3 regions of the Aliiglaciecola aliphaticivorans genome follow, and region 3 is predicted to be linked to each of the others. Evidence: predicted binding sites of a transcription regulator. Region 3 holds the regulator's gene; each other region holds the start of a gene.

Region 1 (11,149 bases), on a different contig from region 3:
GAAACTTTATAGCGTAAAGCTAAGTTAATACTATCTTCCCGATCACTTCGACTGCCTCCACTGCTAGCTATTTTGTCGTCTTGGTCTTCATCAAAATCAGTCAGGATCAGATCGACACGATTTTTTAGGTTAGGAAGCTTAACTCTCACCTTTAATCGGGCTTCAAATTCTTCTAAATTTCTTGAACGGGGTTCAATTCCAAGCCTAAGACGGACTTCCCCAAGCGCTTTTTGGTCTTCTTGCAGGTTTTCATTGGCAAAAAAGTTGTCAAACCATTGGGCAGTATCCAAAACTGATTCAGAAATATTTTTGTGCATTGAATCTAGCCACACAGCTTGTTCTTCTTGGGCTGATATGGCTTTGCTAAAATGCAAGCTTAGAAAAAATAATGCAATAATTCTATAATTAGGCAAACTTACTGCTCCAAATGGGGTCTATAAATCATGCTCTTTTTTTTTCTATGTATCAAATCCAGTGACGTTTCAAATTAGCTACGTATAATAGCCTTACTAAATTTATAGGAGTTTTCAAATGGGTAATATTGGTTGGGCGCAATTGTTGATTGTTTTGGTTATCGTTTTACTTTTATTTGGTACCAAAAAGTTACGTTCCTTAGGCGGCGATTTAGGCTCCGCAGTGAAAGGTTTTAAGAAAGCCGTATCGGATAAAGATGCAGACTTCGAAGAAGAATCGGCAAAGAAATCTGACGAAAAAATTGAGTCCAAAGAACAAAATGTGCAGCAGCAAAGTGAAGCTGAAAAGCAACATCAGAAAACGGAATAGTTGAAAAGAAAAACTAACTTATGTTTGATATTGGATTCTTAGAAATACTAGTTGTGGGTATTCTCGCTCTGTTAGTGCTTGGTCCTGAAAGATTGCCAGGCGCAATGCGGAGCGTGGCTAAAACATTTCGCAGTGTGCGTTCAATGGCTTCGGGGTTTAAACAGGAAGTGGAAGAGCAATTACGCGTCCACGAGTTACATGAAAACCTCAAAAAAGCAGAACGGCAAGGTCTAGAAAATCTATCTCCTGATCTGCAAAAAACCGTTGATGAGTTAAAAGCATCTGCAGAATCTGTCAACAAGCCTTATGATAAAGATAAATCTTAAATGTCTGATCCAAATAGTTTTATATCTCATTTAATTGAGTTGCGCAGTCGCTTGTTAAAAGCGGTTTTAAGTATATTGGTGATATTTGTGCCTTTGGCTTTTTTCGCTCAAGATTTGTATCATTTGCTGGCTACCCCGTTATTAAACGCTATGCCTAATAATTCTCAAATGATCGCTACCGACGTTGGCGCACCTTTTTTTGCACCCTTCAAATTAACCTTAGTGCTGTCTTTCTTTCTTGCAATACCCTTTGTGCTTTATCAGGTTTGGGGGTTTATCGCGCCAGGTTTATATCGCAATGAAAAAAAGTTAATTGCACCTCTACTACTTTCCAGTACGCTACTTTTTTATGCAGGAATTGCGTTTGCTTATTTTGTGGTCTTCCCCGTTATTTTTGCCTTTTTTGCAGGTATCGAAATTAGCGGTGTTGCCTTTACAACTGATATTAGTAGTTATCTTACCTTTGTATTAAAACTGTTTTTTGCCTTTGGTCTCGCATTTGAAATCCCCATCGCTGTTATTTTAATGTGTTGGGTTGGCATTACTGACGCTGCTTCTTTGAGAGCAAAGCGGCCTTACGTCATTGTGGGTGTATTTGTGGTGGGGATGTTATTGACTCCGCCAGATATTATATCTCAATCATTATTAGCGGTTCCCATGTGGATACTGTTTGAAATTGGCATCATGATTGGTGCTTTGTACTCACCCAAAGCAGATGATGAAGACGAAGACGAAGACGAAGACGAAGATGAAAAAGAAGAAGAAAAAAATAACCAGGAAGTATCATGAACAAATTAATCACCTTATTACTATCAATCAGTGTTTATGCAACCAGTGTATCTGTTCAGGCTGAAACCATTGGTGATGCCCTTAAAAACTGTGGGCAGGTGCAAAATAGTCTAAAACGTCTCGTATGTTATGACAAAATCGTTAATCAATTGAATAGTTACGGTGGCGTACAGGATTTGATGCAGGTACCCGCTCCTTTACCTGCTAACAAGCCGCCAACACAGCAAAACGTGAATTCTGACAATGTTAATCAGACACAACGCAATGCTGAATTTGGTAGACAGGCTAAACTGCCGGAAAACACTGATGACAAAATTTATGCGACTGTAGTGAGTGTCACCAAAGATGGGAAGAAGCGCGCTATCTTCAAATTGGATAATGGACATCTTTGGCGAGAACAAGAAGCTACTAACTTTAAAGTGAAGGCCAATGAAGTTATCTACATTGAACGAGGAGCTTTGGGCTCTTACCATCTAGGAAAAGACAGTCAAAATCGCCGAATTAGAGTAAAACGGATTAACTAATATTAGGATAACCAAGGTGGCTATTGGATAAAGGAAGTCACCTTGGGTTTCATCACTACAAAGATTTAAACTTACCTTTATAAATTTGTTCACTTGGATCTAACCCAAGATTACTGGATTGAGCAATTGTTTTAACAAAGGTGCTATTGATAAGCTGTCTAAAATTCCAGTAAATCTATTGGTAATTTTATACTGACTAAGGATTAGTAGTTTGCCACATTGGTTTGACATTGGTATCAATTTACCTGACAAGCGTTTGTCATTGCCAGACGTTGTTGAGCACGCCGTTAGTAAAGACGTAACGGGAATCATCTTAATTGGAACAGATGTTCAGCAAAGCATAGAGGTTCACTCCATCGCTCAACAATTCCCGCAAACTTTGTTTTCCACCGCGGGAATACACCCCCACAACGCAAAAGATGCTCCGTCTGACCATATACAGCAGTTAAGCCAATTGGCGTCAAACAACAAGATTGTTGCAATCGGTGAATGTGGATTGGATTTCAATCGTAATTTCTCTCCCCCGGCAACACAATTACGCATTTTTGAGCAGCAGCTAGAGTTAGCTTGTGAGTTACAACTGCCAGTCTATTTGCATGAACGCGATGCTTTTACTGAACAACATCGCTTGTTAAAAGCCTATTCATCTAGATTAGTTGGCGGCGTGGTGCATTGTTTTACGGGAAGCATTGTACAAATGGAAGCCTATTTAGAATTAGGGTTTTATATTGGCATAACAGGTTGGGTGTGCGATCCCAAGCGCGGAGAATCGTTAAGAGAAGCGGTGTTAAGGTTACCGTCAGATAGAATGTTACTTGAAACTGATTCACCCTATTTATTTCCAAAAACGTTAAAAGCAAAATCACGTAATAATCAACCGGCAAATATCCCGCATATTGCCGAATTTATTGCGAATTTACGCAATCAGGAACTTCAGGACTTGCAGCAAAGCTGTTGGCAAAATACTATGGATTTATTTGCAATAGGCGCAAATTTTGAAAACGATTAAGAACCAAGTGAGGATGCACAAAACTTGGTATGTTGGATTGGTTATTCTACTGGGCTTAATCAGTATATTTGCGATTGCAAAGCTTGGCTCGGCCAGCGATTATTTATTAGAGATAAACAGAGGTACTCTTTACCTCGAAGACACCACAAACTCCCTTTCAATAAAGCAGTTACAAAATTTTCAGAACGCCCAATGGAACCAAGAAACATCTGAGGTTTTAGCCTATGGCATGAGCAAAAAACCTTATTGGTTTAAGTTTTTCTTGCCAAATAATTTAAGTAGTCATCCTACCTTATTAGAAGTTAATTATGTCATGCTCGACAAAGTGGATGTTTGGTTTTTCAGTAATGGCAAATTAATTTCCGAGTATCACGAAGGGGACAGTTATCCCTTTAAATCTCGCCAGATAGAAAGTGAAAAATTACTCTTTCCCATTCCAGACTCTCAGAAAAGAGTTTCAGTGATTGTTAAAGTTGAAACTACCGGTACAGTAAAGCTGCCTTTGCGCGTGTGGGAGGAGAAACAGTATTTAATCTATTCCTCCGAGCAAAACCTGCTTTTAGGATTGTTTTTTGGTTTTATGGTGGCAATGGCCCTGAGCAATTTATTTTTCTACGTTTCCACCAGAAATCGCAGTTTTCTCAGTTATAGTTTGTATGTCATCTCTGTTGCATTAACCCTAGCCACTATGCATGGCGTAGGGTTCAAATACATTTGGCCTGATTGGGTGTGGCTACAAGGTCGCAGCGTTGGTATTTTTGCCACCCTCACCATTTTGTTTGCGTGTGTATGTACCCGACAATTGCTGGATGTGTACAAACATAGTCAAAACCTAGACAAAGTACTGAAATATGCCGTTTGGTGGTTGACTCTCTCGTTGCTTGCCAGCCTGATTGTTCCTTATTACTACTATATCATGTACTTTCTTGTGGCCTTGTGCCTGTCATCCATTTTGGTTTTTATTGTGTCGTCATTATTGATGCTGCGTGGTCTTAAACTCGCCCGTTTATATTTGCTCGCGTGGTCGGTTTTAATTGTGGCTGGTTTTTTAGCTGGATTAGAAAGTGCGAATTTACTCGATATCAACATTCCAGCACAATATTTTGTTATGCTAGGCGCGGCGATTAAAACCTTTATGTTAGCGTTCGTCTTAGTTATCTCATATACCAATCAACGTGACGAGCAATATCAAAACCAAGAGCTTGCTTTACTCGAAGAGCAGATGGCAAGAAAAGCCCAAGAAGAGGCGCTCAAGTTAAAAGAAGAAGCACAAGAGAGTCTAGAATACAGTGTTCAAGAACGAACGCTTGAGCTAGAAATAGCGTTGCGAGAATTATCTGAAACAAATAATGAATTAGAGCAGCAAACACGCACAGATAGCCTCACCGGAATTCGCAATCGTCAACATTTTGATAAAAAATTCCAAGCCGAAGCTCGACGTTGCCGACGTGAACGCTCAGATTTATCCTTAATTATGTTAGACATCGATCATTTTAAGAATATTAATGATACTTATGGTCACGTTGTTGGTGATGAAGTTATTAAAAAAGTCGCCAAAGTGCTAAAACAAAATCTAAAACGTACCACTGACGATGCTTGCCGGTACGGTGGTGAAGAATTCGCGCTTATTTTACCCAATACCGATTTTGATGGCGCTAAAGCCTTAGGGGAAAAGCTGAGAGAGTCCATCGAGAACACGGTCACTGAGGTGGATGATTTACAACTGAAAGTGACGATTAGTGCAGGTGTTGCTTCTACTATTGTAAATGGGGTAGATGATGAAAAAAGCCTGCTAGAAAGTGCCGACAAGGCCTTATACCAAGCCAAACGAGATGGTCGAAACAGGGTCAGAAGTATTCATTTACATCCCCGCGATATTGTTTAAGAGTTTAAAATTTAAAGAGGTACAGGTTTTTATGTTCGAACAAAAGTTTCCTGCTAATCGTATGAGAAGAATGCGCAGACATGATTTTACCCGTGAGATGATGGCAGAAAATACCTTATCCGTGAAGGATCTCATCTACCCTATGTTTGTTGTCGATGGAACACAGCAACGTGTCCCAGTGCCTTCTATGCCTGGTGTTGAGCGTTTATCAATAGATTTACTGGTGGAAGAAGCCAAAGAACTAATCGACCTCGGTATTCCGGCCATAGCGATTTTCCCAGTAACGCCGCTTGATATTAAGACAGAGTGTGCCAGTGAAGCATTCAACCCCCAAGGTTTAGCACAGCGAGCGGTAAGAGCACTGAAACAGAATACGCCAGATATTGCCGTGTTAACTGATGTGGCCCTTGATCCTTTTACGTCTCACGGGCAAGACGGTTTACTTGATGAGTCTGGGTATGTGTTAAATGATGAAACTTGTGAAGTACTAGTCAAACAAGCTTTATCCCACGCTGAAGCCGGTGCAGATATAGTGGCTCCTTCGGATATGATGGATGGGCGTATTGGTATTATTCGCCAGGCACTGGAACAGCATGGTTATATCAATACCTGTATTATGGCGTATTCAGCAAAATATGCGTCTAATTACTATGGTCCGTTTCGTGATGCTGTCGGCTCTGCTGGCAATATCAAAGGTGGAAATAAGCATAGTTACCAAATGGATCCGGCTAATTCCGATGAAGCTCTTCACGAAATTGGACTTGATCTAAAAGAGGGCGCTGACATGGTTATGGTCAAGCCTGGCATGCCCTATCTAGATATCGTTAGACGCTGTAAAGATACCTTCCAGGTACCTACTTTCGCCTATCAAGTCAGTGGTGAATACGCCATGCATAAAGCGGCCTTTGATAACGGTTGGTTAAATGAAGAAGCCGTGATTATGGAATCATTGCTGGCATTTAAACGAGCCGGAGCCAATGGTATTTTGACCTACTTTGCCAAGCAAGCTGCGCAGATACTGGCAAGGTAACTATTCGTTAAGCTACTCTACTACCAGCACCACTTTTCCTTAGTGGTGCTAATCCACCCTGGTCAATAATAGCCTTTAATTTCAAATAGCTTGCTCAACTTCAATAAGAGCTAAATGTGTAGGGTGTTGTGAAAAAAGCTTCAGCCCTAAGCGAATATAAGCTATCCCTATTACTGAAATACCAGCTCAGTCCTTTCCCACCCAGAGTAATCACTCAGAAAATGTGAAAAAGTTTCTAGATCCAGTGTACTTTTTGCAAATGAAACCTTATCCGGAATTCGTTTAAATGCTCCCATTCTAAATATTATTGTTAAAATTCAATTGGTTATAATTTGGTTTTAAGTTGGCATGTAAAGCGCATTACAAATATCGAACACAAACAAAAGGAGAATATTATGTTGAGCTGGGCACTAACATTTTTAGTTATCGCAATTATCGCAGCTGTATTTGGTTTTGGTGGAATTGCTGGAACTGCAGCTGGTATCGCTAAAATCATATTTTTTGTATTCGTAGTTTTACTTGTGATTTCCCTTATCGCGAATGCACTACGCGGTAAAGGTCCGAAAGTTTAGCGACCTTTATTAAAACCATTCAAATCAATTTATAAAAACATTAATTAAACGGAGAAACACATGACAAATTTTAAACTTACTCTTAAAGCACTATTCATTGCCGGTTCAGTATTTGCTATCGCAGCTTGTGAGCAAGGACCTGCAGAAGAGGCTGGTGAAAGTGTTGACGAAATGGTTACCGATGCAGGTAATGCTCTTGAAGATGCTTGTGAAGATGTAAAAGAAGGCGCAAATGCCGAAGATAAAGACTGTTAATTTTTAAAAGATTAACGTCTTATCAAGCAAACTGAAAGGGCTCTTAGAGCCCTTTTGAATTTTTAGATGAGGTGATTTATGGACATTAAATTAATTATTATCGCATTAGTTATTAGTGTAGGCTTTTTTGTAACATCCACAGGACTTTCTGGTGGCAGCCCGATTTACACCTTCTTAGCTTCTTTTGGCTTATTTATGATTATACTAGTCATTAGCATGCTACTGTTTGCCAAGAAAAATTCTAAAAAATAAATCGACTTATAAGCCTTCCTTGCTGTTTTAAGGAAAGGCTGACCTTCACCAATTCAGTGGAATTGGCTTTTAAAGGAGCTGTGAATGATCAACCTAGCCAGTCTAGATAAGCTTTTTGACTCCATAAAGACTAGTTTCTGGTTTGTTCCACTGTTAATGGTTGTGACCTCCATTTCTTCTGCTTGGTTAATGGTTTGGATTGATCACGCTCAAGCTTGGGGAAAACTCGATTGGTTACCTTTTTTATATGAAACAGAACAAAGCACGCTACTTTCTTTACTTAATACTATAGGCGCTTCAATGATCACGGTAACTAGCATCGCTTTTTCCATCACAATCGTGACCTTAACGTTAGCCTCCTCTCAATTCGGCCCCCGTTTAATTCGTAATTTTATGGATGACAGAGGAACTCAAGTCGTATTGGGCACCTTTATATCAATATTTTCCTACTGTGTAGTACTGATTTATTCCATGAGCCTGGACTCCAATCAGGGTATCAAAATGGGCTTAGCTATTATCTGGTGTCTTTTAGCTACCCTTTTTAGTGTGATTGTTCTTATCTATTTTATTCACCACGTTTCACGTTCAATTCAAGCAGATAATGTCATTAAAGAACTCTGCGACGAAATTAACCACGCCATCGAACCCTTATTATGCGGTGAACTGAGCACTAATTTGAGTGCCGAAACAAGGCGAAATTTTTCATATACTTTAACCATCTATGCTGAACAAAGCGGTTATTTGCAGCTTTTGAGTAATGATAAATTACTGGATATTGCCAGCGAACATGATCTCTTTATTGAATTTCATTGGCGTCCGGGACACCTAATAAATAAAGATGCAAAGCTGGCGACTTTGAATAGTTTAAAACCCATTGAGGACTCCCTAACTAAGGTAATTAATCAATGTTGTGTTATCGGCAGCAATCGAACACCGATTCAAGATCCAGAATACGCTATTCATCAAATGGTAGAAATTGCTGTGCGTGCCTTGTCTCCGGGGGTTAACGATCCTTATACGGCGATTACCTGCATAGATAAGTTATGTATGGTGCTTTGTAACATCGCACAGCAGGATTTACATTCAGGAAAATATTATGATCAACATGGTATTTTAAGATTGTCCCGCAATCCCTATGATTTTGAAGGCTTAGCGAATTCTGCGTTTGATCAGATTCGACAATACTCTGTTAGCTCTGTGGCGGTAAGTATTCGTCTACTCGAAAGTTTATTCCGGATTGCTTCGATAACTGATAAATCGGACATTTACTTAGTTATCCACCGTCAATTACAGGCTATTGAACAAGGAAAACTACATGTTCAATACACTGATAAGGATACTGAGGATTTCATTCAAAGCGCGCTTAAAGTTAAAAACCAGCTTAAAACCAAACCTTTTCAATCATGACGTTTGAATAGCTAGCAGTTCGACTGTCATAAACGGTCACTAGACAGATTGGCTGACCCCGATATGCATCCATAACAGTATATTGACTGTCATCAGCTCCTGATTTCAGTCTCCAATCTTGCAACTTCAACCATCTCAATTTCCTTTGCCAATAAGCTTATTAACTATCATTGAAAGTTAACTTTGTCCGGGGACCCACCAGGTTTAACAACTGATAACGGTTAACTATTGTTATTTTTCATGCTGTAGAAATTACATTTCAGTATTTCGAATCTACATAGGATTAGTTGGGAATAGTAGGTTATTAATAATATATTACAATAAAAACAGTGAGTTACGAGTTGGCATTGAATTGGCATTGTTAAAAGTGTCTAAACAAAAAGGAGAGACTGATATGAAACGTACTACTTGTTCACTAATTATAGCCGCTGCTTTATCAACTGCTTCAATGAGTGCTAACGCAGAAAACGACTGGTCAGATAACGCAAAAGATGCATGGATTGATGGTAAAGCTGAAACCACTTTATTGTTTAATGGCAATCTAGATTCTTTCGATATTAATACAGACGTAAATGATGGCGTTATTGTTTTAACCGGCAAAGTCGATACCGAAGTAGATAAAGCATTAGCAGAAGAGTTGATGATATCCCTAGATGGCGTAGAAGACGTCGATAATCAACTAACCGTTATCACAGATAATGACAACTCAGATGACTCTGATACTGCGCAAATCATGCAGACACTAAAAGACTCTAAAGTCGAGTCAGTCGTCAAAACGCGATTACTCTTTGAGTCAGAAGTTAGTGGTACTGATATCGAAGTAGAAGTTGAAGACGGTATCGTGACGCTCACCGGAGAGTTAGATTCAAATGCTGAGCGTGAGTTAGCGGTTACCATCGCGGAAAATACTGATGATGTAAAAAATGTTGTTTCAAACCTTACTATTGGTAAATAACAGCAGCGAAACTTAATAATTTCATAATCAAAAAGCGCCTTTGGCGCTTTTTTTATGGAGCAATTAAGCGCTTTACATAAAACTCTTTGTAACGATGAAACGGAATCACTTTAAGGAGCTCCTCTAACGGGATCATTGCAAAAGCCCAAAATATTGAAACCTCAAAGTACAAAATCAACAGGGCGCATATTGGCAACGAAATCGCCCATTGAGTGATAAAGTGAATTTTAAGCACAAGATTGCTATTTCCCAGGGCACGAAGAATATTTCCGCTAACAGTATTATAAGCTCTGATAATTGGAAGAATGGCGTATAACGGCGCTATGACTATGAGCGCCTGGTGAACTTCAACTTCAATATCCGGATAAATAAATTGGATATTTTGACTAAGGATTAAAAATAGCAAAGCGATAAAAATTGAAATGACCATGCCTATTTTTATACATCTAGAAATGAAAGCGTTCAGTTCTTGTTTGCCTATTTGACCTAAAGCCTGACTGATACTGATTGCGGATGCTTGCGCCCATGCGTTTGGAAACTGTGTGCCAGCGCGTATCCAAGGAAAGATAAGGGTAATGGCGACAAATGCGAATAGATCCAACTGAGCAAATAATAATTGATAAACCGTAGCGCCGATAAAAAGGACAAAAAAGTTTGCGGCAATTGGGTATATCTCTGCAAATTGAGGGCGAATTTCGCTGAACAAAGGTCTATTCGCAGGATAGGTAATATCCACTTTATTATTGAATTTAAGCGCTAAAAACAGAAATCCTGCTCTTAAAAATACGGATACTAAACTCCCCCAGGCTGCCCCTTCTAGACCCATTCCTCCATAACTTGCGACGCCATTTATTAGGAAGTAACTTAAAAGGGCGTTGATAGGTAACTCGATCAAAAACCCTTTAAGAGGAACCTTGGTATTGCCTATACCATTACAAAATGCGGTACAGACTTGTGTATAGGCGGTGATTAAAACGATGTATTTTGTTATTGAAATATAGGATTCGGTCAGTTTGGCCAGTTCGGGATTATCAGTAATACTCCCAACTAATTGTGAACTAAAAAAAGTAAGAACCAGCATGAAAACCAATGCGGTGGATAGATTGATAATGAGTCCTGACCAATATGCAATAGCTAGTTCGGCTTGGCTCTTAGAGCCAAATGCTCGACCAACAAGAAGTTGAATACCATTACCTATGGCGATTTCAATTCCCAACACAAAGGCAACAATAGTCGTTGCAATTCCCATTGCGGCGACCGGCAGTTCACCTAAAGGTGCAACTAATAAAGTATCGATCATCAGCATGGATTGGACCAACAAGGCATTAAAAGCCAGTGGCCACGCCAGTGCCATATTTTTTT
Region 2 (11,149 bases), on a different contig from region 3:
CATTATCAGCAAAAGCCTGTGGCTAGAATGATGGACATTGCCATGCAGCGCCTTGATGGTGAGTTTATTGCGACAACCGGTGACAACTTTTACTCAAACGGTATAGCCTCAGTAGACGACCCGTATTGGCAAACCTCCTTTGAACAAATATATAATGGCCCGAATTTATTTGAAGATTGGTACCCCACATTGGGGAATCACGATTACCGTGGTAATTGGCAGGCGCAAATAGATTATTCTAAACGCAGTCGTCGTTGGGAATTTCCCGCGCCTTACTATGCTAAAACCTTTGCGGTGGGTGATAACAGCCATATGTTAGTTTTGTTTATTGATACTAATCCGCTTAATCCCGAGTACAAAACTCGTGCTAAATATGCCGAAACCCAAAAGCAAGATGGTGAAAAGCAGTTACACTGGATTAAACAGAAATTAGCTAATTCTACCGCTAAATGGAATATTGTGATTGGACACCATCCTTTGTATTCCAGCGGTAAACGTTATGGTAAAACCGCAGGAATTCAGCAGGTATTGGAACCGATTTTTGAACAGTTCCAGGTGGATGCCTACTTCGCTGGCCATGAACATGACTTACAACATAATCGCCCTGAGGGTAAACAGGTAGAGCACTTTGTGTCTGGTGCAGGATCGGAACTACGTCCGGTGCAGCAGCGAGAATTTACGCAATATGCTATTAGCCAAGCCGGGTTTTTAACTGTCTCCGTGGGAGATGACACTATGCTAGTACAATTTGTTAGCGCCGCAGGCGAGCGCCTGTATCACTATAGTATTGGCAAGGAATAAATATGAAATCACTTTATTTATGGATTGCGGCCTCAGTTGTTCTGTGTGCCTGTCAAACCGAAACTGCGGTCACCTCCAGGCAAGCCGCCGACTCCCATCATCCAACCGAAATTAAGCAAACGCGTCCACTATTGGCCGACGAAAAGCAAGTGGTGGCGGGTAAGTCCGCGTTACCTATTTTGCACAATAAACAGCAATATTGGCTGTTAACTAGCGAAGTTAATGGCATTTCATTAGTTGATGAACATGGACAGATCCTCAGTACCTTTGCCGGTAACATGGAAATGCTCGATTGGCGGGATAATATCCAAATAGGCAATGACACCTTTGGCTTAATAACAACCAACGACAATAACAATCAAGAAATACTGGTGCTCGGTCTGGACTGGCAAAGCAAACAGTTATCGTTGCTGACGACCCTTGCACACCCTGAAGGGCAGGTGGAGGCACTTTGTTGGTATCAAATGCCCCAAGGACACTTGTCAGTATTTATCGCCGACGCCCAAGGCACGGTGGAGCAACGTATTGTGGTTGATGGTACTTCTGAAACCTTAGTCGACATGCCTGTCCATGAATTTATCGGTACCCTTCAAACTAAAAGCTGTGGGGTAGATGACCAAGCAGGCATTTTGTATTTAGTCGAAGAGAATATTGGTTTGTGGCAGTATCCCGCTGATCCAGAGGCGGAACTTGTTAGAGACTTAGTGGCTGCAGTTAAACCTTTTGGCCAGTTACAAGGGGAAATAACCCATGTTGACGTGCTAGAAAACGGTGATGTGTTACTCAGCACCCCAGATCAACAAGGTGTGTGGCTTATACATGGACAGAACCGAGAAAATACTCGTTTTATACCTTTACCCGGGATACAAAAACCAGAAACGACGAATGGAGTGCTCCACTCTTCAAAACTGTTGTTGGGGATCTTTGATGATGAACACACGGCATATTCCCAACTTGAACTCAACTTTCCAAGTTCAAAGCAAACGGCTTCTCAACCTAGTTTTGCCACTGTTAAGGCATATGCTCAAACACAGCCCATGGAAGTGTTTGGTGATGCAGCCGATGACCCTGCTATTTGGGTAAATACCTCTGAACCTGCACAAAGTAGAGTGCTTGGCACCAATAAAAAACAAGGCATGATGCTGTACGACTTGCAAGGTAAGTTATTGCAACAGCTTAATGTAGGGCGCGTAAACAATGTGGATATTCGTTATGGTTTTACCTTAGGGGAGCGTACTTTCGATTTAGCCGCGGCCAGTAACCGTTCCACCAATAGCATTAGCTTGTTCTCATTGCAGCCAGATAGTGGTGACTTAGCGTATTTGTCAGATATTCAAACAGATTTACGGGATCTCTATGGCCTTTGTATGTATCAACAAGATGACCAATTTCATGTTTTTGTAAATGATACCGACGGGCGTTTTCAACAGTATTTATTAATACCGGAAAACGACAAGATCAACGCTAAATTAATTCGGGAGTTTCGGGTGCCCAGCCAGCCTGAAGGTTGTGTGGCTGATGATAAGCATCATCAGCTGTACTATGGTGAAGAATCTACCGGTGTTTGGCAAGTGAATGCTCGTCCTACCAAAGCTGCTGCTAGACTGATCGCAACCACCTCAGACACTTTCGTGGCCGATGTTGAAGGCATGGGCATTTATAATCTCGATGACAAACGTTATTTGGTGGCATCCAGCCAAGGTAATAACAGCTTTGGCGTGTTTGACTTAGATGAGAACACGCGCTATTTAGGTAGTTTTCGCATCGACATGGATTTAGCGGCGGGTATCGACGGTGTTTCTGAAACCGATGGTTTAGAGTTAACTTCCCAACCGTTAGGTTCACAGCTCCCAGACGGCTTATTGGTGGTGCAAGATGGCCGAAATCGGCTACCCAATGCCCCGCAAAACTTTAAGCTGGTGGATGGAAAGTTAATTAAGCAGCTGATACAACAATGGTTAAATAAGTAATACGAAAAAGCCCCGTTAAATCGGGGCTGTTTGGATATTAGTAAACGAATTTAGATTAGTGTTTTTTAAATTGGCGTCTACCTAACATTAATAAGCCCAAGCTTAAAATTGCAATTAATGAGGGCTCTGGAATATCGTTTGGATCTGGTTCAACAACCTCGGCTTCACCAGCAACACCAATGGTGAAACCATGCCAATACTCAGTTAAATGAGTAAAACTAATTGAGGTGTGACTCCCTGCTGCAAGCACCACACCATGCAATTCGCCACTAGCGGTGAAACCGGTATTGTCACCGTTCACGGTTGCTGTGCCACTACCCCAGTAGCCGGTGCCTATACTTTCAAATTCAATTTCTGTATCGAATAACACATTTTGGCCATTCCAACTATTGAGCGCGATATAGACATTTTCAATGGCTGAACTAAAGGATATAGTGACTTCACCTGCCGCGCCTAATGCTACTTGTTCACTAGGCAATGGTGCATTATCAATGCTACCGTTGGTATAAGCATTGCCTGTCCAGTAGTTAGTAGCTGTGCCGGTTTGTACAAAATAGTGACTGCTGCTGTTCGTATACGTGACATCAATTATACTACCGCCAATGTCTAATTGCCCAGTTGCAGAAGAAGCACTATCCTCACTCATCCAGTCAGTCCAATACACAGGGAAACTGTGGGCTTGTAAACTAAATAGGCTGAAAAACAAAGCTATACTCAAAATCTTGGGAAATAATTTCATTGATTTGTCCTCTAACATAACAATATTACGTCTTTGTGCAAAAAATAAGCAAAAATACTGCCAAAGTGCTAACTGCTTGTTCTTAAATTACTTGTAAATTGTTTCGTGGTAGTAGTTGTAATTTGTGTTAAAAAAATTGACATAATTCTTTGAAAAGACATGAACACAAGCTAAATGAAAGGAAAAACTGGTCAATCTATCAACAGTTAACAATTCAATCGATATTTGTCGTTGCAAAGTGTCGAAAAATAAGTAAACTGCGCAGCTCGGTCGGTGTGTAGCGCAGCTTGGTAGCGCACTGTCATGGGGTGTCAGGGGTCGGAGGTTCAAATCCTCTCACACCGACCAATTAATCTGCTCCCCTTATCTAGCTTGACTCTCAAGCGTTTTCCATATCAGAATATCCCTAATTTATTGAACACAAGAAAGCCATTGGGTCACCTTTTGGGTCACTACCCCATGGCCTAAAGACCATGCTACCGATTTTATATCTTGTAGGTGGGGGATTTATCCCCTACATGTGTCCTTATCATCCATGGCCTAAAGACCATGCTACCGATTTTATATCTTGTAGGTGGGGGATTTATCCCCTACATGTGTCCTTATCCTCCATGACCTAAAGACCATGCTACCGATTTTATATCCTGTAGTCGGGGGATTTATCCCCTACGTATGTCCTTATCATCCATGGCCTAAAGACCATGCTACCGATTTTATATGTTGTAGGTGGGGGATTTATCCCCTAGGTGTGTGTCCTTATCATTTATGGTCTAAAGACCATGCTACCGATTTTATATCCTGTAGGTAGGGGATTTATCCCCTAGGTGTGTGTCCTTATCATCCATGACCTAAAGACCATGCTACCGATTTTATATCCTGTAGGTGGGGGATTTATCCCTTGCGTTTTTGTTCTCATGTTTCATGGCCTAAAGACCATGCTACCGGTTTTATATCCTGTAGGTGGGGGATTTATCCCCTAGGTGTGTGTCCTTATCATCCATGGCCTAAAGATCATGCTACAGGGGGCTGTATTCTTCCCTCGGTGTTGTAGGTGGGGGATTTATCCCCTACATGTGTCCTTATCATTTATGGCCTAAAGACCATGCTATCGATTTTATATCCTGTAGTCGGGAGCTTTAGCCCCGAGAAGGTGCTGTCAGCCCTCAGCCTAAAGACCAAACTAATCGCAAAATACGCGTTGTGACTCTTGCACCAAGAATATCTGGAATCAACAAGCTGCTAACAATAAATTCGCCATAAATGGCTGTTTGAACGAATTTGTTTTTAACTAAATTTCTAATAATAACAATCAGATAAAATTATTCCTCATCGTCATGTTAAATTTTTGTTTACAATCTGCGTCCATTTAACTAACATTTACTTAATCGATTAAGTAAATCGTTTCTTAAAAACTAGAATTAACAGATCTACCAATATATATACAATAATAAACTTAACATGAGGCACTCAACATGAGCTTTAACTACAAAAGATCAACACTGTCCCTAGCAGTGCTCTTTGCGATAAATAATACCGCAGTAGCACAACAAAACTCTGAAGACACCGAAGTAAAGCAAGAATTTGAAACTATCGTTGTGACGGCAGTGCCTACTGGCGTCGAGGCTCAGGAGGCTTCAGTATCAGTAAGTACTCTGATCCCAGACGACATTGTTAAGTTGGCACCGCGCTCGACAGCTGAAGTATTTCGAGGGCTGCCAGGTATCCGCGCCGAATCCTCAGGAGGTGGCGGTAATGCAAACATTACTATCCGCGGTATTCCTCTGGCCACAGGGGGCTCGAAATTCATGCAATTACAGGAAGATGGATTACCCGTTCTTGAGTATGGTGATATCAACTTTGGTAATGCCGATAATTTCCTGCGTTATGATTGGTCAGTTGGTTCAATACAGTCGGTACGCGGTGGCTCAGCTTCAACATTTGCAAGTAACTCACCGGGTGGCGTAATCAATATGATCAGCAAAACAGGTGAGTCTGGTGGCGGTGCTATTGGCGCGTCTTTTGGCGTGGATTATGAAGAGTTTCGTTTAGACTTCTCCTACGGTGGCGAAATTAGCGATGATCTGTATTTCCATGTTGGTGGCTTTGCTCGTGGTGGTGAGGGCACCCGTGAAACTGGTTACAATGGTGATCAGGGCGGTCAAGTTAAGTTTAATATTACCAAAGTATTGGATAACGGTCATATCCGTTTTTACTTCAAAAACTTAGATGACAGAGTAACGACCTACTTGCCTGCACCGGTAAAAGTTAACGCTAATGGCGATTATGGGCCGGTTGAGAATTTTGATGCAAGTAGTCAAACTTTGCACTCTGCTTATACAACGAATGTATCTACATTTGATTCGTTTGGAAATCCAGTAAACCGTGATCTTACCGATGGTATAGAGTCTCAGGTAACTTCCTACGGATTTGAAGTTGATTTAGAAGTTGCGCCTGAATTGTTTTTAATCAACCGATTCAGAATGTCAGATGTTTCTGGTAGCTTTATTTCTCCATTTACCGACACTTTCGGTGCATATGGACCGCAATCGGCCAATGATATGGCCTCTGCTATTTGTGATTCGGCTTTAGATGGCGATGGTAATTCATTTAATTGTGCCTCCACCTCAGTAACGCTGGCTAATGGTCCTGGTGCCGGAAACGAATACAATGGATTGGCTTTTCTAAACCTGTTGTTCGATACCTCATTGAACGATTTGGGGAACGTCATAAATGATTTAAATCTGACTAAGCAATTTGATAATGGAGTGTCGGTAACAGCGGGTTATTACTACTCAAAACAAGACATTGCAGCAAGCTGGAATAGTTGGAACACCTTCATCCAAACGGTGGATGGTAGCAATTCTCAATACTTACATATTGAAGATGCCGATGGACAGCCGCTAGTCAATAATGGTCTTTGGGCACCGAGCTTTTTATCCTGGGAATGGGATCTTAATTACACCACAACTGCGCCTTATATCAACATTGGTTTTGAGCTTGGCGATGATTGGTTGTTCGATGTCAGTGCGCGTCGTGATTCAGTTCGAGCAAATGGTGAGTTAATTAACTCATGCTGTGGTGGGAACTCTGATTATGATATTAATGGCGACGGGGTGATTGCAGGAAATAGCGAAGATGCGTCTGCGTCGAATGGTTTTGGCTTTGGTGGGGGGGTAATTAACCTGAACCGTGCTGGAGCTGCCAGTCAAATGGTCAATTATGATGCTAATAATACCTCGTTTTCAGTTGGGGGTTCATACCTTTATAGCGACAACATGACAATGTTTGCACGTTACAGTGAAGGCGGCAGAGCGCTTGCTGACCGGTTATTGCAAATTGCAGGAACCTTAAATAGCGATGGTAGTTTAACAAGCACTACATCGGGCTTTGATGAAACTGAACAACTTGAGTTTGGTATTAAGTACGGGACTCGCGATTTCATGCTAAATGGTACTTTCTTTAGTACTGTCACCCAAGATACCCAAGCAGAAGTAACCAGTGGTTTAACGTTTATTCGTGAATATGAAGCTACCGGTATTGAGCTTGAAGGACGCTATAATTTTGGCAATGGTTTTACGGTTTCGGGTAATGGTACTTGGACAGACGCAGAAATTAGTAAAGATCAGTTCAATCAAGCTTTAGTAGGCAAAACGCCTCGCCGTCAAGCCGACTTCATCTATACATTAACACCGCAATACGATTCGGAATATTTCTCTGTTGGCGCTACTTTTCAAGGTTCAACTGACTATTTTGTACAAGATTCAAATGAGTTAAAACAGAATGCTTATACCATCGTTAATCTGTTCGCTACTTATTATATTTCTGACGCTTTTTCAGTGTCATTAAACATTAATAACGCGACGGATCAATTCGTAATAACTGAATCTGAAGAAAGTAATGCACAAGTTGGCGATATTATTAGAGCTCGTCCTCTTAATGGTCGCACAAGCTCTATTCAGTTGAAGTATACGTTTAACTAATTGATGAAAACACAGGGGCGCAAGCCCTTGTTGTTTTCCTTGAATACGCAGAGGTGACCATGTCAAATGCTGTTGCATCACAGAAAAACCTATTGTTAATCAGATGGTTGACTTACTTGATGTTTATGATGTTTGCAATGACATCTGACTCGGTAGGAGAAATTATTAAGGAAGTTAAACTAGAGTTTGATGTTTCCAATACCCAAGCGAGTTTATTGCATTCTCTATTTATGGTGGGAATCGCATTTTCAGGCTTGTTTTTAGGATTCCTCGCCGATCGTTTTGGTCGAAAACCAACGCTTATTTTAGGCTTAGCATTATTTGCAGCTTCTTGTTATTTGTTTTTAATTGGGGGAAGTTTCAATTTTATTCTTGGTCTAATTACCCTATCGGGATTAGCGGTGGGGATTTTTAAGACGGCTGCATTAGCGCTAATTGGCGACATTTCCAGCTCGACTAAAGAACATACTGGGACAATGAACGGTGCTGAAGCTTTCTTTGGCGTGGGGGCTATTATTGGACCTCTATTAGTTGCTTATTTACTGCGCAACGGTGTCGATTGGATTTGGCTATATGTTATTGCTGGCGGTTTATGCACTTTATTGATCATAATCGCCTTGCTGGTTAAATACCCTAAAACTGTCCGCCCTGTTAATACTAAACCCAGCAGTCTTGGCAGTAGTTTGAAATTATTAAAAGATCCTTATGCGATGGCTTTTTCAGTTGGAGCCTTTCTTTATGTGGCGGCGGAAAGTGCTATTTATGTCTGGATGCCAAGTTATCTAGTTTGTGATGCTGGAAGTGTAAACGATATGTTTTCTTGCTATTCCAGTGATACTAATAAGTTGCTTGCTTTATATGCTGTATCAGTGTTCTTTTCACTTAGAGCTGTCGGTCGCTTCGTCGGTATTTGGATGATGCAACGCTACGAGTGGAGTCGTGTGCTGGTATGGTTTAGTTTCGCTATCCTTCTTTGTTTCATGGGTGGCCTAATCGGTGGTAAAGCTATTGCGGTGTATCTATTTCCACTGTCAGGTATCTTTATGTCAGTGATATATCCTACCTTTAATTCTAAGGGAATCAGTTGTTTCGCAAAGGCACTGCATGGCTCTGTCGCTGGCGTTATTTTATTTTTTACCGCAGCTGGTGCCGCTGCAGGCCCGTTGATTATGGGCATAGTAACTGATGCAAATGGCGGGGATGCAAAATATGGATTTATTGTTGCCACTGTATTTTCGGGATTGCTGTTTTTGGGCTTGCTGTACAACACGATCAAAAAACCTACAGCACAACGCTTGGCAGAGGTTGAGCGTTCAGAATATGAATCAGAACCTATTCCAAATATTGATGAGAATGCATTGCGGCTTGCGCCAGAACCTGGATCTAAATAGGAGTTATCTCTGTCAATGCTGCTAGTGCAAGGCAATAGAATCCTTGACGCTATTGCTGTTGTGCAATTCTAGGTTAAAACGATCTAACACTTATAAAAAATATATGGAGTAAATTTATGCTTGCTAAAAATAACGTTCAACTTATTACTTATGTTGATCGTTTCGGGGCCACAACACTTAATGAGTTAGACACCCTTTTAACACAAGATTTGAATGGGATTTTTGGAGGAGTACATTTGCTACCTTTTTATTATCCTATTGACGGCGCAGACGCCGGATTTGATCCCATTGATCACACGATTGTTGATAATCGCCTTGGTCGCTGGGCAGATGTGGCAAAAATGGGTAAAAACCTAGATATAATGGCAGATATGGTTGTCAATCACATGTCTGCAAAGAGTAATGCCTTTAAAGATGTTCTTGAACATGGAAAGGCATCTCAATATTGGCCGTTATTTCTGACTCGTGATTCGGTATTTAATGATAATAATGCGTCTGATATCAGCAAAGTTTTTCGTCCGCGACCGACCGAATGTTTTTCTAATTACACCCTAAAAGATGGCACTAGCGTACCATTTTGGACCACATTTACCGAAAATCAAATCGACATTGATGTAGAGTCGCAACAAGGAAAAGCTTATCTTGATTCAATATTAACTGTATTTGCTGAAAATAATATTAAACTTATTCGTTTAGACGCGGCAGGTTATGCGATTAAAAAAGCTGGAACAAGTTGTTTTATGCTAGAGCAGACTTTTGAGTTTATTCAATCTCTCAGTGAGCGTGCATCTGAATTAGGTTTACAATGTTTAGTGGAAATTCATAGTCATTATCAAACCCAAATAGAAATCGCAAAACGCTGTAACGCTGTGTATGACTTTGCCTTGCCCCCGTTGATTTTGCACACCTTATTTACTCGAGATGTAACTGCGTTAAGCCATTGGCTAGGCATATCGCCGCGCAATTGTTATACGGTGCTAGATACACATGATGGCATAGGGATAATGGATGTCGGTGCTTCAGACGGTAAGCCTGGATTACTAAATAATGATGAGATAGATAGGTTAGTCGAAACTATCCACCAAAACTCCTTGGGGGGATCACGTAAAGCCACAGGTGAAGCAGCAAGCAACGTCGATTTGTATCAAGTAAACTGTACGTTTTATGACGCCCTTGGTCGAGATGACATGGCCTACTTAATCGCGCGGGCAATCCAATTTTTCTGTCCTGGGATACCTCAGGTCTATTACGCTGGATTTTTAGCTTGTGAAAATGATTTAACTTTGCTGGAAAAAACGAAGGTCGGAAGGGATATAAATCGGCCTTACGTCGGCAAGGATGAATTGAAACGAAGACTAGCAACTCCTGTCGTTCAAGGGTTGACAGAGTTGATTAAACTTAGAAATAAAGATGTGTTTAATGGTGAGTTTAGCTGTGCTACCAATGAAAAACAGCTAATCTTACGTTGGGATAAGCATGCAAATTATGCACAGTTGATAGTTAATTTGGAGAACTTAGACGCTAGTATTGAATTAGTTGAAAACGAGCAACTTCAGATAATCAAATTATCCAGCCTTATTACTTCATTGGAAAATAGCGTATGATGTGCAGTATAAATGGTATATCAATAAAGACATTTTCAGGAAATGAGTGGTAACAAGTTAGCAATAAAAGAGGTTGCACGCCGTCTAGGCGTGTCCACCGCAACGATCTCTTATGCGTTTAATCGTCCCGACCAATTATCAGAGAAAAGACGCAAAGAAATATTAAGTGCATGCGAGAAAATGGGGTATTTTGGTCCGAATAAGGCCGCTCGATCACTCCGCCAAGGCACGTCGAACATTATTGCATTGATACTGCCAGACGAATTAGCATATATGGTGAGTGATCCGGTCGCCAGTGAGTTTATTCAAGGAGTGGCTAAGGCCCTTAATTCGACAGAAAAACATCTCTTATTGTTCTCTGGAAACAACGACAATGTTAACGAAATTATTGACTTTGTTGATGGTTTTATTTGTTATGGTTCGCCAAGAAATCCAGCTTTGCTCGAACAATTACCCAATATTAAGAAAAATATAGTGACTGTCGATTTTGATATTGCAGGTGCGCCTTCCATCAATATCGATAATGAAGAGGCTGCTTATCAATCGGCATGTCTAGCAATTGGTGAACGTAAAGAAACCCCAGCTATTATAGGGTTACGTTTAGTTGCAAGTGATTTAACCTGTACGGTAGAAAATAGGCCATTGATTGGAAGCGGATATTCAA
Region 3 (11,149 bases):
ACGCCTCACCCGATTTAATATATTACCGCAATGAAGAAGGTCAATTTGCCGGCTGTAACCGAGTGGCAGAGCAAATGACAGGGAAAACCGAAGAAGAACTAATCGGTTTAACGCCGCACCAAGTATACGATGAAGATCTCGCTCGGCAAGTGGTCGCTAGTGATCATGAAGTGTTAGAAACGAATGCCAGTATTACCGAAGAAGTCTGGTTGCGATTTGCCGATGGTCGTCGCCGTTACTATGAAATGCGTAAGGTGCCATTCTACGATAAAAAAGGCACACGCTTAGGCTTACTTGCGTTTGGTCGCGATATTACCGAGCGTAAACAAGCAGAAAATGTAGTGACGAAAGCGAACAAAGATAAAACCGCCTTCATTGCCACCATCAGTCACGAACTCCGTACGCCTTTGAATGGGATTGTTGGCCTAAGCCGCATGCTGCGAGATACAAATTTATCCGACGAACAGTATGCTTGGGTAAGTACGATTTATGCCAGTGGTATCACCTTAGGTAATATCTTCAATGACATAGTTGACTTAGATAAACTGGATCGCGATAGGCTAGAGCTCTCCCTAAAAACCGTGTCGTTGAAAGAGTTTACCAATGAATTGGGCAGTATTATTCAGTTGCTTGCCGCGGATAAAGGTTTACGTTTTGAGACGCAAATTATTGAACCTCTGCCATTTCAAGTTGAAGCTGATGGCACCCGTCTACGTCAGGTCTTATGGAACTTGCTGTTTAATGCGGTGAAATTTACCCAGAAAGGTAAAGTCAATCTAACCGTTGAAGCAACGGAAGAAAAACCAGGTATCAGTTCGGTTAAATTTACCATAAAAGATACCGGGGTCGGTATTCCTAAAACGGAATTGGATAAGATCTTCGCCATGTATTATCAGGTGAATCATCCAGATCATCAATCTGCCACAGGAACCGGTATTGGTTTGGCTATTTGTAAAGAAATGGTCACCTTAATGAATGGCGAAATTAAGGTGAATAGTGTTGTAGGAGAGGGAACTTGCTTTACCGTAGAGCTGCCTCTGACGATTAATAACAAGCCTCTGCAATTACAGGAATTACTGGTTCATGGTTTGCAGATACTGCTAGTTGAAGATATCGAACTCAACGTAATGGTCGCTAAGGCCCTATTAGAAAAGCTTGGGCAAACTGTTGAAGTCGCTATGAATGGTCAAGATGCGCTAAAAATGGCCCGTGAGAAGCAATACGATTTGATTTTGCTAGATATTCAGTTACCCGATATGACCGGATTTAACGTCGCTTCAGTCTTACATGAAGAAGGTTTAGTAGAGCAAACACCGATAGTGGCGTTAACCGCAAACGTAATCAAAACGCGACAAGAATATCTTAATAATGGCATGGATGACGTTATCGCTAAACCAATTAAAAAGAGTCGCGTAATCGAAGTCTTTAATAACCTATTTGTTGATCAAAAAGATATACCACAATTTTCGGTAGAGGAAGCTAAACCTAGCGAACTAGAATCTATTTTGGACTTGGATTTATTAGAAATGTTAGTGGATACCATTGGCCATGAAATGGTGCGCACCAGTGTTGGTGTTTTCCAGGAAAACATGCCTGATTATATGGAAATATTAAATATCAACTTAAGTGCAAATGATAAAGAAGAGGTCTGTTCTCAAGCTCACAAAATTAAAGGGGCGGCAGGTTCGGTTGGTTTAGCCAGAGTACAAAAAATTGCGAATCGAATCCAACAAGGGGATCACCCAACATGGTGGGAAAACGTCCATGACTGGGTAGAAGAACTTGAGATGGCTGAAAAGCAGGATACAGGGAAGTTAAATGATTGGCTAAACTCAAAAAATATAGATGATTAATCTAACTGATTAATCATCTTTTCTTCTTTCTTCGAGAACCGGATTAGTTTGTTTGCTGTTGTTTACCGTAGATTACTAATCCGATACCGCCAAGGATTGCGCCACTGGCAATTAACATTTTTGCTGTGAGTAGCTCATCCAACAGCAATAAACCCCCTACTGCAGCTATTGCCGGCACACTTAGTTGTAAAACTGCAGCCACGCTAGAACGAATGTGAGGAAGTACTTTATACCAAATGGCGTAGCCAACCCCAGAAGTGATCATTCCAGAAGCTAGTGCATAAACAACTCCCATGGTTTCAAATTGACTTGCTTCAATCAACAACAATGGGACCAATATTAAACAAATGAGTGAAGCTCGAATGAAGTTAGACGTTGTATCAGTCAAAGGGGTTGATGAACGACTCCCGATGATAGAATAGTATCCCCAAGCAATACCAGCCCCGGCCATTAACATTACACCCATTATCGAAGGCGAATCGACACCAGGCGATACAAGGTAGATGAAACCGGCGAATGCAACCAAGACACCCAAAGACTCGACTAAGGTTAAGCGAGCTCCGTAATACCAACTGATGATAAGCATGGTAATTTGTACGCAAGCAAATAAAATTAGCGCACCTACGCCAGTATCCAATTCAATATAAGCATAGGAAAGCCCAGCAGCATAAATGAAAAGTGCCAAGCTAGCAGGCCAGGTGCCACTCTTTTTGACTTGCTTGGAATTACCTTTCACAACCAAGATTAGCATTAACATTGCCGCGCCCGATATTAAGCGAATTAATGTGAAAGACGTTGCGTCTATGCTTGATTCTGCTAAGGCGAGTCTACACAAAATAGAGTTACCAGCAAAAGCCAATAATGCCACAATAATAAATCCGACTAATTGTGGTGTAGATTTAATAATTTTATCTCCAGTGACTAGACAAGCAGCAAGGTGGCAGTGCCTAAAAATGCAAAAATACCGACCACATCAGTGATCGTGGTTAAAATGACGCTTCCAGCAAGGGCTGGATCAATTTTTAATTTTTTCATCACTAGGGGGAGCGTAGCCCCAGCTAGTCCGGCAGCAACCATATTTATCATCATTGCGAATGCAATCACGCCACCTAACATCCAATCTTGTTTCCAAATGGCGATGACGGAAGCGATTAATATTGCCCAAACTGCTCCATTTAGAAAGCCAATGGCCAATTCTTTACTTATTAGCCACCTTGAGTTATCGGTGCTCACATGACCTAGAGCCATGCCGCGAATAACCAGTGTTAAAGTTTGATTACCGGCAACTCCCCCCATACTCGGTACAATGGTGTTTAAGATGGCTAATACCGCCATCTGACTTAAGGTCGCTTCAAACAAGTCGCTTACCGCTGCGGCGAGCAGGGCCGTGACTAAATTAACCGCAAGCCACACAGAGCGGCGCTGAGTACTTTGCAGTACGGGTGCAAAAGTATCTTCTTCGTCATCTAAACCGGCCATACTCATCATGGAATGTTCAGCGTCTTCACGAATAATATCCACTACATCGTCAATAGTAATTCGCCCTAGTAATTGTCGATTTGAATCGACTACTGGGGCGGACAACCAGTTATAGCGTTCAAATAATTTGGCTACGTCTGTTTCAGCCATATCAACTGGAATGGCCTCAGCTTCCTCATCCATAATATCTTCAATACTGGAGTCAGGTAATGCGGTGAGAAGCGCTGTTACAGGTACAGTTCCAATGAGGGTGTCATTTCTGCTTACCACATAAAAAGTGTCAGTGCTTTCGGGAATTTCGCCTTTGAGTCGTAAATACCGCAAAATCACGTCAATATTCACATCAGAGCGCAGGGTAATGGTATCGGTATTCATGATGAACCCGGCTGTGTCCTCGCCATATGACAGGGCCTTTTCCGCTCGCTGACGGTCTTGTTCATCCATGGACTTGAGAACGTCTTTGGATACGGATTGCGGCAAACTGCTTAAGGTTTCCGCTAAGTTATCAATCTCCATATCTTCAAGGGCATCAACCACTTTATCGGGAAGCATTTGTCCGATAATACCGTTGCGCACATCTTCGGATAGCTCCTCTAAAACATCACCATAAAAATCGGCGTCTAACATTTCCCATAGTTCGGTTCTAGACTTGCTTGGGGATGATTCAAGGAGTAGAGCGATATCACAAGCGGGCAAATCGTGAATGGTTTTGCGGACATGCATAAACCGGCCACTGGCCAAGGCTTTATTGATAGCCTTCAATTGACGTTGTGCGTGTTTAACCTCTAATGCTTCAGCCATGGAGTACAGCTCGATGAAAAAACTACTATTATGAATAGTTTAGAGGGTTACGGGCGACAGGTCAGCAATTATTTGCATAACTTGAAAACTGACGTGTTATTCGTTTTCGTGAAATTTTTCTACAATGAGCTTTTCAATCGCCGCCAGAGCCGGTTCCGCGTCTACACCTTCACTGATAACTTGGACTTTTTTGCCTTGAGAGCTTTCCAACATCATCAAACCCAACACACTATTTGCCGATGCTGATTTTTCACCTTGAACTAGTGTTACTACAGCGTCAAATTGGTTGGCTACTTTGACTAATTCGGTGGCTGCTCGTGCATGTAAACCTAGCTTATTGACGATAACGATTTGTTTTTCGAAGCGGTTCATCGGTTTAACTCTCGGTGTCTAATTTGCACATCAGGGTGAGAAGCTGAAAATGTTTTTGCTAATGACTCGGCAACATAAACTGAGCGATGTTGTCCACCGGTGCAGCCTATTGCGACTGTTACGTAACTACGATTATTTCTTTCTAAATGAGGAAGCCAGGTCGATATGAGGTTTTGAATTTGCCAAATAAATTTCGTTACTATTGGCTGGGAACCTAAAAATATCTCTACTGGTGAATCTAAACCCGTCAAATGTTTCAAATCGGGTTCCCAATGGGGGTTAGGCAAAAAACGTGCATCAAATACGTAGTCTGCATCTTTGGGTATGCCATATTTGAATCCAAAAGACTCAAATACTAAAACCAGCCTAGAACTCTTTTTGCCTAATATTCGTTCTCGCACTAACTCCGCTAATTGGTGAACTGAAAGCTTGTCAGTATCTAAATATAAGTCAGCACGTTCTGCGATAGGAGCTAATAATTGACCTTCCGCTTGAATCGCATCTGAAAGGGATTTGTTTTGACGTGACAGCGGGTGCAGTCTGCGGGTTTCGCTGAAACGTTTAATTAGCATGTCATCACTGGCATCTAAATAAACGATGGTCATATCCCAGTTTGCTGGCAAATAATCAAGAATTTCGACTAGTTCACCAGATACCTTAGGAAGGTTTCTCACATCGATACTGACGGCTACTTGATCATACTCATCCATCACCGTATGGGTCAGGGTGGGCAGAAGATTAACTGGAATATTATCAACACAATAATAACCTAAATCTTCTAAAGAGCGCAGTGCAATAGACTTTCCTGAGCCAGAACGACCACTAATAATAATCAGCTTCATGCAACGATTGCCTCATATAACTGGCTATTGTCTTGTGCGCTGCGGATACGTTTAAGAATCTCTTTGTCACTTAACTTTGTTGCTATGGTTGCTAAGGTTTGCAGATGGCCTGCAGCTTTATCTTCAGGTACTAAAATAGCAAAAAATATATCGACAGGGCAGTTATCTATGGCGTCAAAGTTGATGGAAGGATCACTGGTGATTAATATGGCAACGACGTCTTTTAAGCCGGCTAATCTGCCATGGGGTAAGGCAATACCATTACCGATTCCTGTACTACCCATTTTTTCGCGATTTACCAAACTATTTAAAATGGTAGTCTGATCAATACCGTCAATCTTTTCTGCCGCTATCAGGCTGATAGTTTCAAGAATTCGTTTTTTACTTGTCCCCTGAACTGCACAACTTGTGCAGTCAGAGGAAAGGATGTCTTTAATTTCCATTAAATAATCTAATATAGGTTAATGACGTTTGATTTTTTCCTTGTGCTTGATCACCTGTCGATCAAGCTTATCGATTAATCCGTCAATGGCTGCGTACATATCGTTATGTTCTGAGGTTGCAAACACTTCCCCTCCGCTAAGATGAACTGTCGCTTCAGCCTTTTGATTAAGCTTTTCGACATTGAGAATGACATGGACATTGTTGATGTGATCAAAATGCCTTTCTAACTTTGTAAATTTGTTGTCTACGTAATCTCGCAATGAATCTGTAATTTCTACATGATGGCCAGTAAGGTTAATTTGCATAATTAGCGTATTCCTTCTGTTGTCGAGCCTACAGCAGGCTCTTGCGTTGGTTAGACGGTGGGATCGATAAAGACTCCCGGTATTTTGCTATGGTTCTACGGGCAACCTTTATGCCTTGGTCGGCCAGTAGATCAGCAATCTTACTATCACTAAGCGGCTTCGTTGGAAGCTCGGCAGCAATAAGTTTTTTAATGAGCGCGCGAATCGCCGTGGAAGAACACTCTCCGCCAGAATCTGTTGCCACATGGCTGGAGAAGAAGTACTTCAGCTCGTATATCCCTCTTGGTGTATGCATATATTTTTGTGTAGTAACACGGGAAATGGTTGATTCATGCATATCCACCATTTCTGCGACATCATTTAACACCATTGGTTTCATCATTTCCGGTCCATGCTCGAAAAATCCGACTTGCTGTTGAACAATACAGTTGGCTACTTTTAGTAGCGTATCATTTCTACTTTCAAGGCTTTTGATAAACCATTTGGCTTCTTGCATATGTGAACGAATAAACTGGCTGTCACTGGTGTTTTTAGCGTTGCGGCTCATAGCTGCATACTGCTGATTCACATTCAGTTTAGGCAAGCTATCGGGATTTAACTCTACTTGCCAACGTCCATTTTTCTTCATTACAGAAACATCAGGAATGACGTACTCTGAATCACTAATTATTAACGCGCTGCCTGGGCGAGGGTTCAAGGTTTGCAATAAGCGCATGGCCTCACGTAATTCATCTTCTTTTAAGCGCGTTTTACGCATTAGTGTTCGGTAGTCTTTGCTACCCAACAGGTCTGCATATTCACTGATCAATAATTTAGCTTCATTCAACCATGGCGTATCAGGCGCAAATTGATTCATTTGCACCATTAGACACTCTTGGGGAGTTCTTGAACCGGAACCAATAGGATCGAACATTTGAATGCGTTTTAAAACACATTCAACTTCATCTAGCTCTACATCTTCGTGGTCGAGACTTGCAAGCACATCTTCAGTGCTAATGGTGAGATATCCAGATTCATCGATTGAGTCGATGATTGCAATGGCGATGGCGTTATCAACTTCTGAAAAAGGGGTCAGCCGCATCTGCCATAACAAATGATCTTGTATGTTTTCACTGGTTTCGCCTTGGAAAACTTGATCATCATCCCCGCCGCTACCACCACTAATAGATGCGGGTGCTGAAGATGCACTGATATATTCATCCCAGGTACTATCTATGGGTAATTCGTCTGGTATATCCGCTTTTTCTAACGCTTCGTTAGTGTCAATGGAATCTGAACTTGCGGAAACGGTTTCTTCAGTGAATTTATCATTACTATCTGCTAGAGCGGAATCCCCAGTGGGGACATCAGAACCATCCTCTACTTCCAAAAGGGGGTTGGATTCTAACGCTTCCTGTATTTCTTGTTGTAAATCCAGCGTTGACAACTGCAATAGACGTATCGCCTGCTGCAATTGAGGCGTCATTGTTAGTTGCTGACTAAATTTTAATTGTAACGAGGGTTTCATTTAGTTTTTTTATTCTTACTTGTTTAGCCACAAAGCTTTGGTTAAAAACAACATACCTGTACTATAGCTTGAATTGCTCGCCAAGGTATACATCTCTGACTTGTTGATTATTTAAAACTTCTTCTGCAGTACCAGAAGCTATTAATTCACCATGACTCACAATATACGCTTTTTCACACACGTCTAGGGTTTCACGTACATTGTGATCCGTTATTAATACTCCAATACCTCTGTCACGCAAGTGTTGAATTATTTTTTTTATGTCATTCACCGAAATAGGGTCTACTCCAGCGAAAGGCTCATCCAATAGGATAAATTCTGGTGCGGCAGCTAACGCCCGTGCTATTTCTACTCTTCGACGTTCGCCCCCAGATAAACTCATGCCAAGGCTATTGCGAATGTGATTTATATTAAACTCATCGAGTAATGCATCAGCTTGCTCTTCGCGCTGGTCAGAACTCAATTCCTTTCGGGTTTGCAAAATTGCCATAATATTTTGGTAAACGGTCAGTTTACGAAATATAGATGATTCTTGGGGAAGATACCCAATTCCTTTTCTAGCCCGAATGTGCATGGGCTGCAATGTCAACGCTGTTTGGTCAATAAAAATATCGCCTTTGTCTAAAGGTACTAGCCCAACAATCATATAAAACGTGGTTGTTTTACCTGCACCATTAGGACCCAACAAACCAACAATTTGTCCAGTAGACACTTCCAAACTAACATCACGAACTACCTGTCGAGATTTATATGATTTAGCTAAATTGGTTGCTTTTAATGTTGCCATTAAGGTTGTTCATCCTGCAACTTGTTAATGTCTTGCTGTTCTGAATTTTTGGATTCTTCGTTTGCACTTTCGTCCTGACGTTTACGAATACTTTCAGGTTGAAAAATAGCCGTAACACCACCTTCTGCATTGCTGTCACTTTCAGCTATTAATTGTTCTAACTCCATATTGAATTGAATGGATTCACCTTTAACAAGGCTGCTATCCTGATTCAATTCAGCTGATCCAACTAAGGTTAATGTTCGATTAGACACTTGGTATTTTATTTCATTGGCAGCAGCACTAATTTTACTGCCATCATCTAGTGTTTGACTGTATTTTGCGGGTTCCCCCCGAGCAATAAATATTTCTTTACCTTCACCTAAGCCAGCGATAACTTCAACTTCATCCGCCAGAATCTCAAGGGAGCCTTGGGTAATCCTAACGTCTTTTCTAAAAATAGAGGTTTTGGTTTTACCATCAAAAAAGTTTGACTTAGAGTCAACTTTAATCGGTAAATTAAAGTCGTTTTCACCTGCCAATATAGCAGTGCTAAACAGTAAGCTGGTTATTAAGGCGCTAACGAGGCGCATATTGAGTTTGCACATGATTTTTAAGTTCATATTCCTGCGTAGTTAAATTTGCAACAAAGCCATTACTTTTAACAACAAAATCTTTTCCGTTTATCTCAACTGGCTCATCTGACATCATTGTTTTGTCTACCAAATTAATTTCTAAAAATTGTGTTCTAATTGTTTGCACAAATCCAGAATCATCAAGGCTTCTAATTTCTACGTCAGTTTCTAATTGAATGCGATTGTCCTCATAAAGTGTGCCTTCATCTGCTTCTACATGCCAAGGATTTTGTTCATCAGAAACATAGATGGTGTATTTAGGATGGCTGAATAAGGTGAAACCTAGAATTTGATAATGTTCCATTTTAAGGGCGAAAACTTCATGGTTCACTTCGCCATTTTCATTGTAAAGAGTACTGCGCATATTCCTCGCTTGGTAATTTGGCTGCCAAGAATCTTCGCTATTAGAGTTAGTTTGTTCTGTATCTGAACCCATCCACCCTGGTACATATACCATTAAGATTAGCACAAACAAAATGCCAATGCTTAGGGTGATTCGATTCATACACTACTACCGTATATACGATTTAATTTATTATTAGCGAACAAAATAAGGTCACATATTTCTCTCACTGCACCCGCTCCACCTTGTGTTTGCGTGACATACTCAGCCACTGATTTTACGTAGGGGTGACCATTTGGAACACTAATTGATACATTACTTTGTTCAAACATGCCGACATCGGGCATATCATCTCCCATCGAAGCGATATTTTCTTTCTTTAAATTTAACCCATTTTTAAGCTTTTGCACCGCATTTTTTTTGTCCTCGACACCTTGGATTATCAATGACACGCCCAGTGCAGACATTCTATTTTCAACAATGGCAGATTGGCGACCAGTCACGATAGCTACATCAATGCCAATTTCTAACATGGATTTCACACCATAACCGTCAAGAGTATGAAATGCTTTCAATTCCTCACCATTATTACCCATAAAAATGCTGCCGTCTGAGAATATGCCATCGACGTCACATACGAGTAATTTTACTTTGCTGAGCTTGTTAATGAAATGGTTATTAACTGGCCCATAAAGCGTTTCAATAATCGCCACTATACCACTCCAGCTTTAAGCAACATGTGCATATTTAATGCACCCACAGGCTTATTTTCACGATCTACTGCAAACATTGAATTGATACTGTATTTCTCCATTAAATTTAACCCTTCAACCGCTAACATTTCCGGTCGGCTTGTTTTACTATTTGTTGTCATAACATCAGAAACTAGGGTTTCGTGGATATCAACCCTATCATCAAGAATTCGGCGTAAATCGCCATCGGTAAAAATTCCAACTAACTTACCTTCTTTGTCAGTAATGCCAGTCATTCCTAAGCCTTTTTTCGATATTTCGAACAATGCATTACGCACCGTTTGATTAAACTCCACTAAGGGTAACTCATCTCCAGTATGCATGATATCTGCAATGGTTAGTAACAATCTACGACCTAAACTTCCGCCAGGGTGAGATAAAGCGAAATCAGCAGAAGTAAAACCGCTGGCATTGAGCAGGGCCACGGCTAAGGCATCTCCCATGGCTAAAGTAGCGGTAGTACTGGCGGTGGGAGCTAACCCCAAGGAGCACGCTTCTTGTTCAACCTTAATACAAAGAACTTCGTCTGAGTGTTTCCCTAAAGAACTTTGTTTACTATTGGTCATTGAAATAATAGGGACTTCCAATCGTTTGACCACGGGAATTAAATTGAGTAACTCTGCGGTTTCACCGGAATTAGAAATGGCTATCAAAACATCTTGGGGACTAATCATGCCTAAATCTCCATGATTAGCTTCTCCTGGATGCATAAAAAACGCAGGTGTGCCAGTACTGGCCAACGTAGCCGCAATCTTATGGCCAATATGGCCTGATTTTCCCATGCCGGAGACAACTACTTTTCCCTTGCACTTTCGAATAATTTGGCAGCTTCTTGCAAAACTTTCATCAATATATTGTTGTAACTGCAAAACAGCCTGAGACTCGATTTCTAAAACTTTACGTGCTGATGCAATATAATCTGAAGACACAACCAGTTCCCTTTATTTAAAAAAACAAGAAGGCGCAATAAGCTAGATAACAACCAACTAAGGCTATACCTTCCCATCGGTTGATTTGCCTTTTACCGCGTATATTAAAACTAAAAATAAT

What was found. The regulator sigma-54, encoded in region 3, starts transcription at its own class of promoters, with help from an activator protein. The targets are predictions, from matches to a motif close to GTTGGCACGNNNNTNGNNT.
Region 1: ACYVIL_RS09080 (BON domain-containing protein) is a predicted target of sigma-54. The motif match lies at 9,173-9,191, and genes of this name have one in related genera.
Region 2: ACYVIL_RS21280 (PEP-CTERM sorting domain-containing protein) is a predicted target of sigma-54. The motif match lies at 3,557-3,575, and genes of this name have one in related genera.

The regions. Positions count from the first base shown of each region.
Region 1 covers NZ_BAAGTF010000016.1:60,451-71,599, forward strand. Annotated here, with positions in the region: gene ACYVIL_RS09020 (hypothetical protein) at 1-413, opposite strand, end outside; gene tatA (twin-arginine translocase TatA/TatE family subunit) at 532-783, shown strand; gene tatB (Sec-independent protein translocase protein TatB) at 804-1,109, shown strand; gene tatC (twin-arginine translocase subunit TatC) at 1,110-1,898, shown strand; gene ACYVIL_RS09040 (hypothetical protein) at 1,895-2,422, shown strand; gene ACYVIL_RS09045 (TatD family hydrolase) at 2,634-3,431, shown strand; gene ACYVIL_RS09050 (sensor domain-containing diguanylate cyclase) at 3,418-5,316, shown strand; gene hemB (porphobilinogen synthase) at 5,348-6,346, shown strand; gene ACYVIL_RS09060 (DUF1328 domain-containing protein) at 6,742-6,918, shown strand; gene ACYVIL_RS09065 (hypothetical protein) at 6,979-7,173, shown strand; gene ACYVIL_RS09070 (hypothetical protein) at 7,252-7,425, shown strand; gene ACYVIL_RS09075 (DUF2254 domain-containing protein) at 7,510-8,832, shown strand; gene ACYVIL_RS09080 (BON domain-containing protein) at 9,227-9,787, shown strand; gene ACYVIL_RS09085 (MATE family efflux transporter) at 9,840-11,149, opposite strand, start outside.
Region 2 covers NZ_BAAGTF010000094.1:115,114-126,262, reverse strand. Annotated here, with positions in the region: gene ACYVIL_RS21290 (metallophosphoesterase) at 1-801, shown strand, start outside; gene ACYVIL_RS21285 (phytase) at 804-2,771, shown strand; gene ACYVIL_RS21280 (PEP-CTERM sorting domain-containing protein) at 2,827-3,510, opposite strand; tRNA gene ACYVIL_RS21275 (tRNA-Pro) at 3,782-3,858, shown strand; gene ACYVIL_RS21270 (TonB-dependent receptor) at 4,983-7,490, shown strand; gene ACYVIL_RS21265 (MFS transporter) at 7,610-8,881, shown strand; gene gtfA (sucrose phosphorylase) at 8,998-10,485, shown strand; gene ACYVIL_RS21255 (LacI family DNA-binding transcriptional regulator) at 10,528-11,149, shown strand, end outside.
Region 3 covers NZ_BAAGTF010000017.1:29,477-40,625, forward strand. Annotated here, with positions in the region: gene arcB (aerobic respiration two-component sensor histidine kinase ArcB) at 1-1,853, shown strand, start outside; gene ACYVIL_RS09225 (DMT family transporter) at 1,897-2,721, opposite strand; gene mgtE (magnesium transporter) at 2,775-4,133, opposite strand; gene ACYVIL_RS09235 (HPr family phosphocarrier protein) at 4,230-4,505, opposite strand; gene rapZ (RNase adapter RapZ) at 4,502-5,347, opposite strand; gene ptsN (PTS IIA-like nitrogen regulatory protein PtsN) at 5,344-5,790, opposite strand; gene hpf (ribosome hibernation promoting factor) at 5,809-6,096, opposite strand; gene ACYVIL_RS09255 (RNA polymerase factor sigma-54) at 6,125-7,603, opposite strand; gene lptB (LPS export ABC transporter ATP-binding protein) at 7,665-8,390, opposite strand; gene lptA (lipopolysaccharide transport periplasmic protein LptA) at 8,390-8,977, opposite strand; gene lptC (LPS export ABC transporter periplasmic protein LptC) at 8,949-9,509, opposite strand; gene kdsC (3-deoxy-manno-octulosonate-8-phosphatase KdsC) at 9,506-10,060, opposite strand; gene ACYVIL_RS09280 (KpsF/GutQ family sugar-phosphate isomerase) at 10,060-11,028, opposite strand; gene ACYVIL_RS09285 (calcium/sodium antiporter) at 11,045-11,149, opposite strand, start outside.